DNA from 2 places in the Sodalis sp. RH21 genome. Region 2 is predicted to be linked to the other one. Evidence: riboswitches for the same ligand, from Rfam matches in the RefSeq annotation. Region 2 holds a riboswitch; the other holds the start of a gene.

Region 1 (4,779 bases), 2.5 Mb from region 2:
ATAAGACCTATCCGTTCGAGATCGATGCCTTTCGCAAGCACTGCATGGTTAACGGCCTGGATAGCATAGGCCTGACGTTGCAGCACGATCGTGCGATTGCGGATTATGAAGCGAGCCAGCCGGCGTTTTTGCATTAAGCGAACGGGGCGGTTCCCAAAAGCGGGGGCGCTCCGGGTAATTAATAAAGGCACGGTGCAAACCGTGCTTTTTTATGATTGATCCGGGGTGGGGGTTGCGGCTATCGCCATAAAAAAAGCCGGGGAGCCAGGCCCTCCGGCAGGTGAATAGCACCATTACTCAGAATTTACGTTTATCACAGCAGCGACATCCTTATCGTTGCTTCATACCATGGACGCCAAACGCCGTATCAGCCGCGCTACGTCCAGTGCTGGTATTCTTCATCGGACAAGGCGGCAATCTGCCACTGGGTGACCTGCAATAACAGGGCCATCCGCCGCGCGTTCACGGCCTGCCCGCGGCTGGTGCCGCTCCCATTGCCGATAGCGGCCAGGTAGCGCTGGTAAAATTGACGCAAAACGGCGGTTTTCATCGTTCTCCCTCCAGCCTGCCCTTTCGATAAAACCAGTATCGGCTTATTATACCGGAAGAAAAACAGATGACTTTGCCGGGAGACTTCCTCTTTTATGGCTTCGCCGCGCCTACAACAGCAGTTCATCCGCCTGTGGCAAAGTTGCCAGGGGCAGCCGCAGGACACCACGCTTGAAGAACTGGCGCATACCCTCAGTTGTTCCCGCCGCCATGTCCGATCGCTGCTGAAAACCATGCAGGAACGGGGCTGGCTGGAGTGGCAATCCGTCGCCGGCAGGGGCAAACGCTCCCACCTGACCTTCATGTATACCGGCCTGGCCTTGCAGCAGCAGCGGGCGGAAGACCTGCTGGAGCAGGATCGCATCGATCAATTGGTCCAGTTGGTGGGCGACAAAGAGGCGGTACGCCAGATGTTGCTTTCCCATTTGGGCCGCAGTTTTCGTCAGGGCAAGCATATTTTGCGGGTACTGTATTACCGGCCGCTGCTGAATCTGCTGCCCGGCACTCCCCTGCGGCGTTCGGAAAACCATATAGTCCGGCAGATTTTCAGCGGCCTGACCCGGATAAATGAGGAAAACGGGGAACTGGAACCGGATCTGGCCCATCATTGGCAGTTAATATCGCCGTTGCACTGGCGCTTTTACCTGCGCCCGGCCATTCACTTTCATCATGGTCGGGAGCTGACCTGCGAGGACGTGTGTCTTTCGCTGCGGCGTCTGCAAGAGCATGCGTTATTCCGGCATATCGCCGGCGTACGCTCCCCCACCGCCAACACGATCGATATTACCTTATCCGCGCAGGATGACTGGCTGCCCTGGCTGCTGGGCAGCGTGCCGGCGATGATTTTGCCGCAGGAGTGGCCGACGCTGCCGGAGTTTGCCCATCGCCCCATCGGCACCGGGCCGTATGCGGTAATAGACAACCGGCAAAGCCTGCTGAAGATCGGGGCCTTTGATGACTATTTTGGCTATCGCGCGCTGATCGATGAAGTGAATATCTGGATTTTGCCCGATCTCAGCGCCGAAATCAGCTATTCGGGGGTGCAGCTCCAGGGGGATAATAGCGGCCATGACCCCCTGGAAACGCGGCTGGAAGAGGGCTGCTATTTCCTGTTGTACGACCAGCGCTCGCCGCTGATGCAAAACGCCGAAATACGCCGCTGGTTAAGCGAAAATATCGATCCCATCTCCATGCTCACCCAGGCCGGGCCGTCCTATCAGCATTACTGGTCGCCGGCATACGGCATCCTGCCGCGCTGGCATCACGCCCGGGTGGCCAGCCCATGCCCCAAGCCGGCGGGTTTAGACCGGATCACCCTGACGGTCTACCATGCCCATAGGGAATTCGATGATTTATGCCGCGCGCTCGGCGAAGTGCTCGCGCGCCTGGAAATCGAACTGGTGGTCAATACCGTGGATTATAACACGTGGCACGATGGCGATGGCGAGAGCGATATGTGGCTGGGCAGCGCCAATTTTTATTTGCCGCTCGATTATTCGCTGTTCGCCACCTTTTACGAATTACCGCTGATGCATCATTGCCTGCAGGCCGATATACAACCGGAGCTGCTTGAATGGCGGCAAAAACGGCTGTCGCTGGCGGAATGGTGCCGCACGCTGGTCACCGGCTATCATCTGCACCCGCTATTCCACCATTGGCTGATCCTGCAGGGCCAGCGCAGCATGCGCGGTATCCGCATGAACACCCTGGGCTGGTTTGATTTTAAATCCGCGTGGTTTGCGCCGCCTGACAATTGAGCGCCCGGCCATTCTCCCTGCCGGCAAAAGGGTAACCATGGTCAGAAAGCCATAAAACCATTACAATCAAAATTGTTCTCAACGGGGTGCGATACTTCCGGCGCGGCGACGCATGGAAGGCAAGCTGAGAGTATACCCGTCGAACCTGATCCGGTTAATACCGGCGAAGGGATTTGAGAGTGTGCCTTAGCGCCTCAAAAACCTTTGCCGCCTTTTTTTTCAGGAGCGCAAAGTGTTAAAAAAATGGTTACCCTGCCTGTTATTAATTGCCGCCGCCCCGGCGCTGGCGAAACCCGTATTGACGGTTTATACCTATGATTCTTTCGCCTCCGAATGGGGCCCCGGCCCGGCAATCAAAACCGCTTTTGAAAAAGAGTGCGGCTGCGAGCTGAAATTCGTGGTGCAGGAAGACGGCGTGGCGCTGCTTAACCGACTGCGCATCGAAGGCAAAAACAGCGGCGCGGACGTGGTACTGGGCCTGGATAATAACTTGCTCAAAGCCGCCGCGGATACCAAGCTGTTCGCGCCCCATAACGTGGATACCGCCAAGCTTACCTTGCCTGACGGTTGGCAAGACGCTACTTTCCTGCCTTATGACTACGGTTACTTCGCGTTTGTGTATGATAAAAACAAGCTGAAAAACCCGCCGAAAAGCCTGCACGAGCTGATAGACGGCCCCGCTGCGCTGAAAATCCTTTATGAAGATCCGCGCACCAGCACTCCCGGATTGGGCCTATTGCTGTGGGTACAAAAGGTCTATGGCGACGATGCGCCCCAGGCCTGGCAAAAACTGGCCAAGAAAACCGTTACGGTACCCAAGGGCTGGAGCGAAGCGTACGGCCTGTTCCTGAAAGGGGAAGCGGATATGGTGCTGAGCTACACCACATCGCCGGCCTATCACATTGTGGAAGAGAAGAAAGATAATTACGCGGCCGCCGCCTTCAGCGAAGGGCACTATCTCCAGGTGGAAGTGGCCGGACAGCTGGCCGCCAGTAAAAACCCCGAACTGGCCCAGCAATTCATGCGTTTCATCGTCACCCCCGCGTTCCAGCAGACCATCCCCACCGGCAACTGGATGTATCCGGTAATCAACACCCCGCTGCCGGCCGGATTTGATCGGTTACCGTCCAAAACGCTGGCCTTCCCCCCTGACCAGGTCGCGGCGAAACGCGGTGACTGGGTCCAGAGCTGGTTACGCGCCGTTAGCCAATGATTCCACGCTGGTTATGGCCCGGGCTGTTGGCGGCGCTGGCATTGGCGGCCATCGCCCTGGCCGCCGTCGGCGCGCTCTGGCTCAATGCGCCGCAGCAATACTGGCGGGCCTGGTGGTCCGATAGTTATCTGTGGCATATCTTGCGCTTTACCTTCTGGCAGGCGCTGTTATCGGCGCTGCTATCGGTAATCCCGGCGATCTTTTTGGCGCGGGCGTTATTTCGCCGGCGCTTTCCGGGGCGCGCGCTGCTGCTGCGTTTTTGCGCCATGACGCTGGTGCTGCCGGTGCTGGTCGCCGTATTCGGCATCCTCAGCGTTTATGGCCGCCAGGGCTGGCTGGCCTGGCTTTGCGCCTGGCTGCATATCCCCTACCATTTCTCGCCCTACGGCTTGCAGGGCATCCTGCTGGCCCACGTTTTTTTTAACTTGCCCCTGGCTACCCGTTTGCTGTTACAAGCGCTGGACGGCATTCCGGTGGAACAGCGTCAATTAGCCGCCCAGTTGGATATCAGCGGCTGGGCTTTTTTCCGGGTGCTGGAGTGGCCCTATTTACGCCGACAGCTGCTGCCCGCGGCGGCGCTGATTTTTATGCTGTGCTTCGCCAGCTTCGCCACCGTGCTGTCATTAGGCGGCGGCCCGCGGGCCACCACCATTGCCCTGGCCATCTACCAGGCGCTGAGTTATGACTATGATCCCGGACGCGCCGCCATTCTGGCGCTGGTGCAGATGATCTGTTGCCTGGGACTGGTGTTGTTCAGCCAGCGTCTGACCAAGGCATTTCCCGTGGGCGCCAGCCATTTTGCCCAATGGCGCAATCCCGATGATAACCGGCTGCGTCAATGCACGGACGTCGTGGTCATCGGTATGGCGCTGCTGTTATTGGTGCCGCCCCTGCTGGCGGTGCTGGCCGGCGGTATCAATCAGGGGCTGGCCCGGGTGCTGGCCCAGGAAGCCTTATGGTCGGCCCTGCTGATATCGCTGCGCATCGCCGTCGGCGCCGGACTGCTGTGCGTGGCGATCGCCCTTATGCTGTTGTGGAGCAGCCGCGAGCTGCGGCTTCGCCAGCGGCTGTGGGCGGCGCAAATCATCGAAGTCAGCGGCATGCTGATCCTGGCGATGCCGGGCATCGTGCTGGCCACCGGTTTTTTTTTACTGGTCAGTAATAGCGTCGGCCTGCCGCAATCCCCCTATGCTTTAGTGATCGTGACCAATGCGCTGATGGCGATACCCTATGCCCTTAAAATATTGGAAACACCGATGC
Region 2 (4,779 bases):
AAATTTTCGCCATTTTTATGGCCGGATAATCCGGCCATAATTCGGCAGCACAGCTTTTTCAGGTTATCGAAATATTACCGCCTCGACAGCGGCTATACCTTTACTCTCCATGATGGAGATAACAACCTGGCAACGCTGAGCATCAGTAATCTCTATGGTAATGCCGATTTCTATCACATCATCGAACAACACCGGGAAAAGTGCCAGATGCTGTTGATAACCACTCATGAAAAAGTGATGAATTTCCTGAATGCCCGTCTCCCTGCATCCTCGATGCACGGTGATGCCCCACACATTCCGATGCTGTCGCCGCGTGAAAAAGAGGTATTATTCTGGGCCAGCGTCGGCAAGACTTATGGCGAAGTGGCGACTATTTTGGCCATCCGCGAAGGGACGGTGAAATTTCATATTAGGAACATCATCGAAAAGCTTGATGTTACGAATGCTAAGCATGCCATCAGCCGCGCCATGGAACTCAAATTGTTTGGTTAACCTTTCGTTTATAATAATAGATTATCGTTTTAAATTACCGCCATTATGGTGATGAATGACTATCGGTTTGTCCGCGGAATTAAAAAATGGCTCCTGTTATATCCGTGATTACTTGATTATGGTTTAAGGTGGGTTTGCTTAAGACAATGAAATTGCTGTTATCATTGTGAATGGGTTAATTGACATTTTTTACCAGAAAATATGTTTAGATGTATTATATGTTGCTTATTATTATCCGTCTCATTATCTGCCTTTTCCGCCAAAGGTATACCGGGAAAAGTTATAGAAAATATAATAAACGATAAACCGATTATCTGCGTGGGCGAACCCGCCTGGCGCATAGCCATGCCGGCAGCGGCGACCCGGGACGGTTGGATGGCCGGGCGGCTGGCGGCGCTGGCGCAGGCCGGTTTTGCCAGGCAGGGCCGGATGCGGGACCAGCCAGCCTGGTTCTTGGTCGCCACGGGCGCCAGCGCGGGCGATAGCTGCGTTGGGCGCATGCTCATTATGCCGCACGAGCCATAAACACGTTCCGGGCATTGATCTTTTCCATGACTGACCTGATAATCGGCCTACATGACTCGGGGTGTCCGACGTATTGCGCCGGACTGAGATTTGACCCGTATTACCTGATCTGGATTATGCCAGCGTAGGGAAGTCACGGTCTCTCGTCCTACCGGGTCCGTGCTCCGAGCGCCGGCTGGGAGCGATATGACCGTTCAACCTGCTGAATTCCCCGGCCTGGCCGCGGCGACATCCCTTAACCTGCTGCGCCAGCATGCGCCGCTGGTTCATTGCCTGACCAATGATGTGGTCCAGGCATTCACCGCCAATACCCTTCTGGCCCTGGGCGCCGCGCCGGCCATGGTGATTGAGCCGCAGGAAGCGGCACAGTTCAGCGCCATGGCCAATGCCGTGCTTATCAATATCGGCACACTGACCCATCAGCGCGCCGAGGCCATGCTGGCCGCTATTCACGGGGCCAATCAGGCGGGCGCCCCCTGGGTGCTTGATCCGGTGGCGGTGGGGGCGTTGACTTACCGTACCGGTTTCGCCCGGGACATTTTGTCTTTGCATCCCGCCGCCATCCGCGCCAATGCGTCGGAAACCCTGGCGCTGGCCGGGGAGCAAGCCCTGGGACGGGGCGTGGATAGCGCCGATGATTCGCTCCGTGCTCTGCCGGCCGCCTGCCGTCTGGCCCATGATTACGGCACGCTGGTGGCCGTTACCGGCCGGGTGGACTTTATTACCGACGGCGAGCAAATATGGTCCGTGAGCGACGGCGACCCGCTGATGACGCGGGTGACCGGTACGGGCTGCGCGTTATCGGCGGTGGTGGCGGCCTTTTGCGCCCTGCCTGGGGATCGGCTGCAACACGTGGCCGCCGCGTGCCGGGTCATGGCCCGGGCCGGGCGTTTAACCGCGGCCCGGTCGGCGGGGCCGGGGAGCTTCGCGGCGGGTTTGCTCGACCGGCTTTACGTGCTGCAAGGGGAGGATTTGCTATGAGGCGCGGCAATAATCTGCTGACTATTGCCGGCACCGATCCCAGCGGCGGGGCGGGCATTCAGGCGGACTTGAAAACCTTTTCGGCGCTCGGGGCGTACGGCACTACGGTAATCACCGCCCTGGTGGCGCAAAATACCCGCGGCGTGCAGGCGATTTACCCCATTACTCCGGAATTCGTGGGCCAACAGCTGGACTCGGTGCTCAGCGATGTGCGTATCGACAGCGCCAAGATCGGCATGCTGGGGCAGGCGGATATCGTGCGGGTAGTGGCGGAAAAACTGCGGCAATATCCCATCCCGTATGTGGTGCTTGATACGGTGATGGTGGCGAAAAGCGGCGATTTCCTGCTGCTGCCCGACGCGGTGGGAGCGGTGCGCGATTTGCTGCTGCCCCTGGCGTCCATTATTACCCCCAACTTGCCCGAGGCGGCGGCGTTGCTGGGGTGCCGGCCCGCCGCCAGCGAGCGGGAGATGCGCGAGCAGGGGCGGGCGCTGCTGGAGTATGGCTGCCAGGCGGTGGTGATGAAGGGCGGCCATTTGGGCAGCCAGTCCAGCCCGGACTGGCTGATTAGCGCCACGGATGAACAGCGTTTCGACGCCGTGCGGGTCGATACCCGGCATACCCACGGCACGGGATGTACCCTCTCCGCCGCGCTGGCGGCGCTGCGGCCGCTGCATGACGATTGGCCGCAAACGCTGCGCGCGGCTAAAGACTGGCTACAGCAAGCGCTGATTCATGCCGACGACCTACAGGTTGGCCAGGGTATCGGGCCGGTCCATCATTTCCACGAGTGGTGGTGACATGCCGGTCAATACGCCCTGGCCAAAGCTGAGCAGCGAAAGGGCGTTATGCAAATGCTGCGCGTCGAAGGCATTAAGCAAATAGCTGGTTTCGCCGCGGTGCGGGCGGATACGCAGCGAGGCCTGCGGGGCGCCGCCCTGTTTTTCAGGCACTGCCGTATAGATATATCCAGGCTGCATCTGGTTATCCTCATCGCGCCATAATAATTGCAGCGCCGGGATGGGGTTAAGGCAACGGCCGATAAACACGTTGCCGGACCAGAACCCTTCGAACTCGCCATCTTTTTGCAGGCGTTTGTTGCTAAACTGCGGGGAGTTGACCCACTCGGCCAACGCGGCGGGAGTCAGCGCCTGCTGTATTTGGTGCCAGAGCGGGCTGTCGTTTTCCAATTGCCAGCAGGCCATGCCGATATAGTTATTTAAATCCCGCCAGTCCTGCTCCAACTGACGTTGAACCGGTTTATCGGTCATGTTGCGGTATTGAATCAGCGGGCTTACCAGTTCGCCCAGCGTGTTATAGGTTATCAGCGTCATGGTGCGCGGTTTGCGGCGAAAAGACAGCCAGAGGATAAATTTTGGAATGCGGAAATTGATCGACTGGACGCTCAGGCGATACTGATTCTCTTTGGTCAGTACGAAGCCGTTGGAGGTGCCGCGTTTTTCATGGTAGTTATGAATCACCACCACGCTATGACTGTCCATCCAGCCGGTGATGTAGTGTTCCTTATCGCTGTGGGTGACCTTCATGTCCTCCACCATGCCGCAGAGATTTTGTTCTTCCAGCGTTGCCAGGGGATGTGTTTCTCCGGCGCTGTAATAAAGCGTTTGCGGTGCGGGTAGGGCGGGTGAAAATGCTTGCATTATGACTTCCTGAACCAGCTACATGACATATAGATTACCCTAAGTTGTTATACAAATTCTTGTTTGACCCCTCACTCATTGTCATTAATGTGCGGAAGATCAAATCCCCTGCGGTACAAAGGCATTCCCTGCGGCCGCCGTCAGGCAGATATGAAAAATATCGGCGTATTAATGGCGGGAGCCGGTATTCGGAACTAGGATTTTACTGCTTAATAGGGCAATTTCCCGCGCCGGGATAATGCCCTGTTATTTCTGGTCGACAGTTTTATGCCGCACCCTGGTATCGATTAAAGGAGGCTCGCATGACCGATATAACATCCTTGCTGGGTAAAGACGCAGCTGCCCTGCTGGAACACCGCTGTACCACCATTCCCGCCGGACACCTCTGCCTGCCGGGCAGTGATTATGTTGATCGTGTAATGATCGACAATGCCCGCTCGCCGGTAGTGCTGCGCAATATGCAAACGCTGTTCAATACCGGCCGCCTGGGCGGCACCGGTTATCTGTCCATCCTGCCGGTGGATCAGGGGGTAGAGCATTCGGCCGGGGCGTCGTTTGCCGCTAATCCGCAGTATTTTGATCCGAAGAATATCGTCGAACTGGCGCTGGAAGCCGGCTGTAATTGCGTCGCCTCCACCTATGGCGCTCTGGCGGCGGTAGCCCGGCGTTATGCGCACCGTATTCCGTTTCTGGTGAAAATCAACCATAACGAAACCCTGAGCTACCCGACCCAGTACGACCAAACGCTGTACGCCAGCGTTGACCAGGCCTTTGACCTGGGGGCGGTGGCTATCGGAGCCACCATTTATTTTGGTTCGGAGCAGTCCCGCCGCCAAATCGAAGAAGTCTCCGCGGCTTTTGCCCGTGCCCATGAGTTAGGCCTGGTGACGGTGCTGTGGGCCTATTTGCGTAATCCGGCGTTTAAGAAAGACGGGGTGGACTATCACTCCAGCGCCGATTTGACCGGCCAGGCCAATCATCTTGCCGCCACCATTGGCGCCGATATCGTCAAGCAGAAAATGGCCGAAAATAATGGCGGATACCAGGCGATTAATTTTGGTTATACCGATGAGCGGGTTTATAGCACCTTGACTTCCGACAACCCCATCGATCTGGTGCG

What was found. Region 2 has a riboswitch for thiamine pyrophosphate ahead of thiM (hydroxyethylthiazole kinase). Riboswitches for the same ligand answer to the same signal wherever they lie in the genome.
Region 1: another riboswitch for thiamine pyrophosphate. It lies ahead of thiB (thiamine ABC transporter substrate binding subunit); the one in region 2 lies ahead of thiM (hydroxyethylthiazole kinase).

What each region holds. Positions count from the first base shown of each region.
Region 1 covers NZ_CP178732.1:4,693,657-4,698,435, forward strand. The annotation lists gene leuD (3-isopropylmalate dehydratase small subunit) at 1-137, shown strand, start outside; gene sgrT (glucose uptake inhibitor SgrT) at 377-550, opposite strand; gene sgrR (HTH-type transcriptional regulator SgrR) at 645-2,306, shown strand; TPP riboswitch at 2,379-2,496, shown strand; gene thiB (thiamine ABC transporter substrate binding subunit) at 2,539-3,519, shown strand; gene thiP (thiamine/thiamine pyrophosphate ABC transporter permease ThiP) at 3,516-4,779, shown strand, end outside.
Region 2 covers NZ_CP178732.1:1,206,683-1,211,461, forward strand. The annotation lists gene ACL2XP_RS05620 (helix-turn-helix transcriptional regulator) at 1-492, shown strand, start outside; gene ACL2XP_RS05625 (hypothetical protein) at 811-1,017, shown strand; TPP riboswitch at 1,065-1,165, shown strand; gene thiM (hydroxyethylthiazole kinase) at 1,204-1,998, shown strand; gene thiD (bifunctional hydroxymethylpyrimidine kinase/phosphomethylpyrimidine kinase) at 1,995-2,798, shown strand; gene ACL2XP_RS05640 (hypothetical protein) at 2,745-3,659, opposite strand; gene fbaB (class I fructose-bisphosphate aldolase) at 3,962-4,779, shown strand, end outside.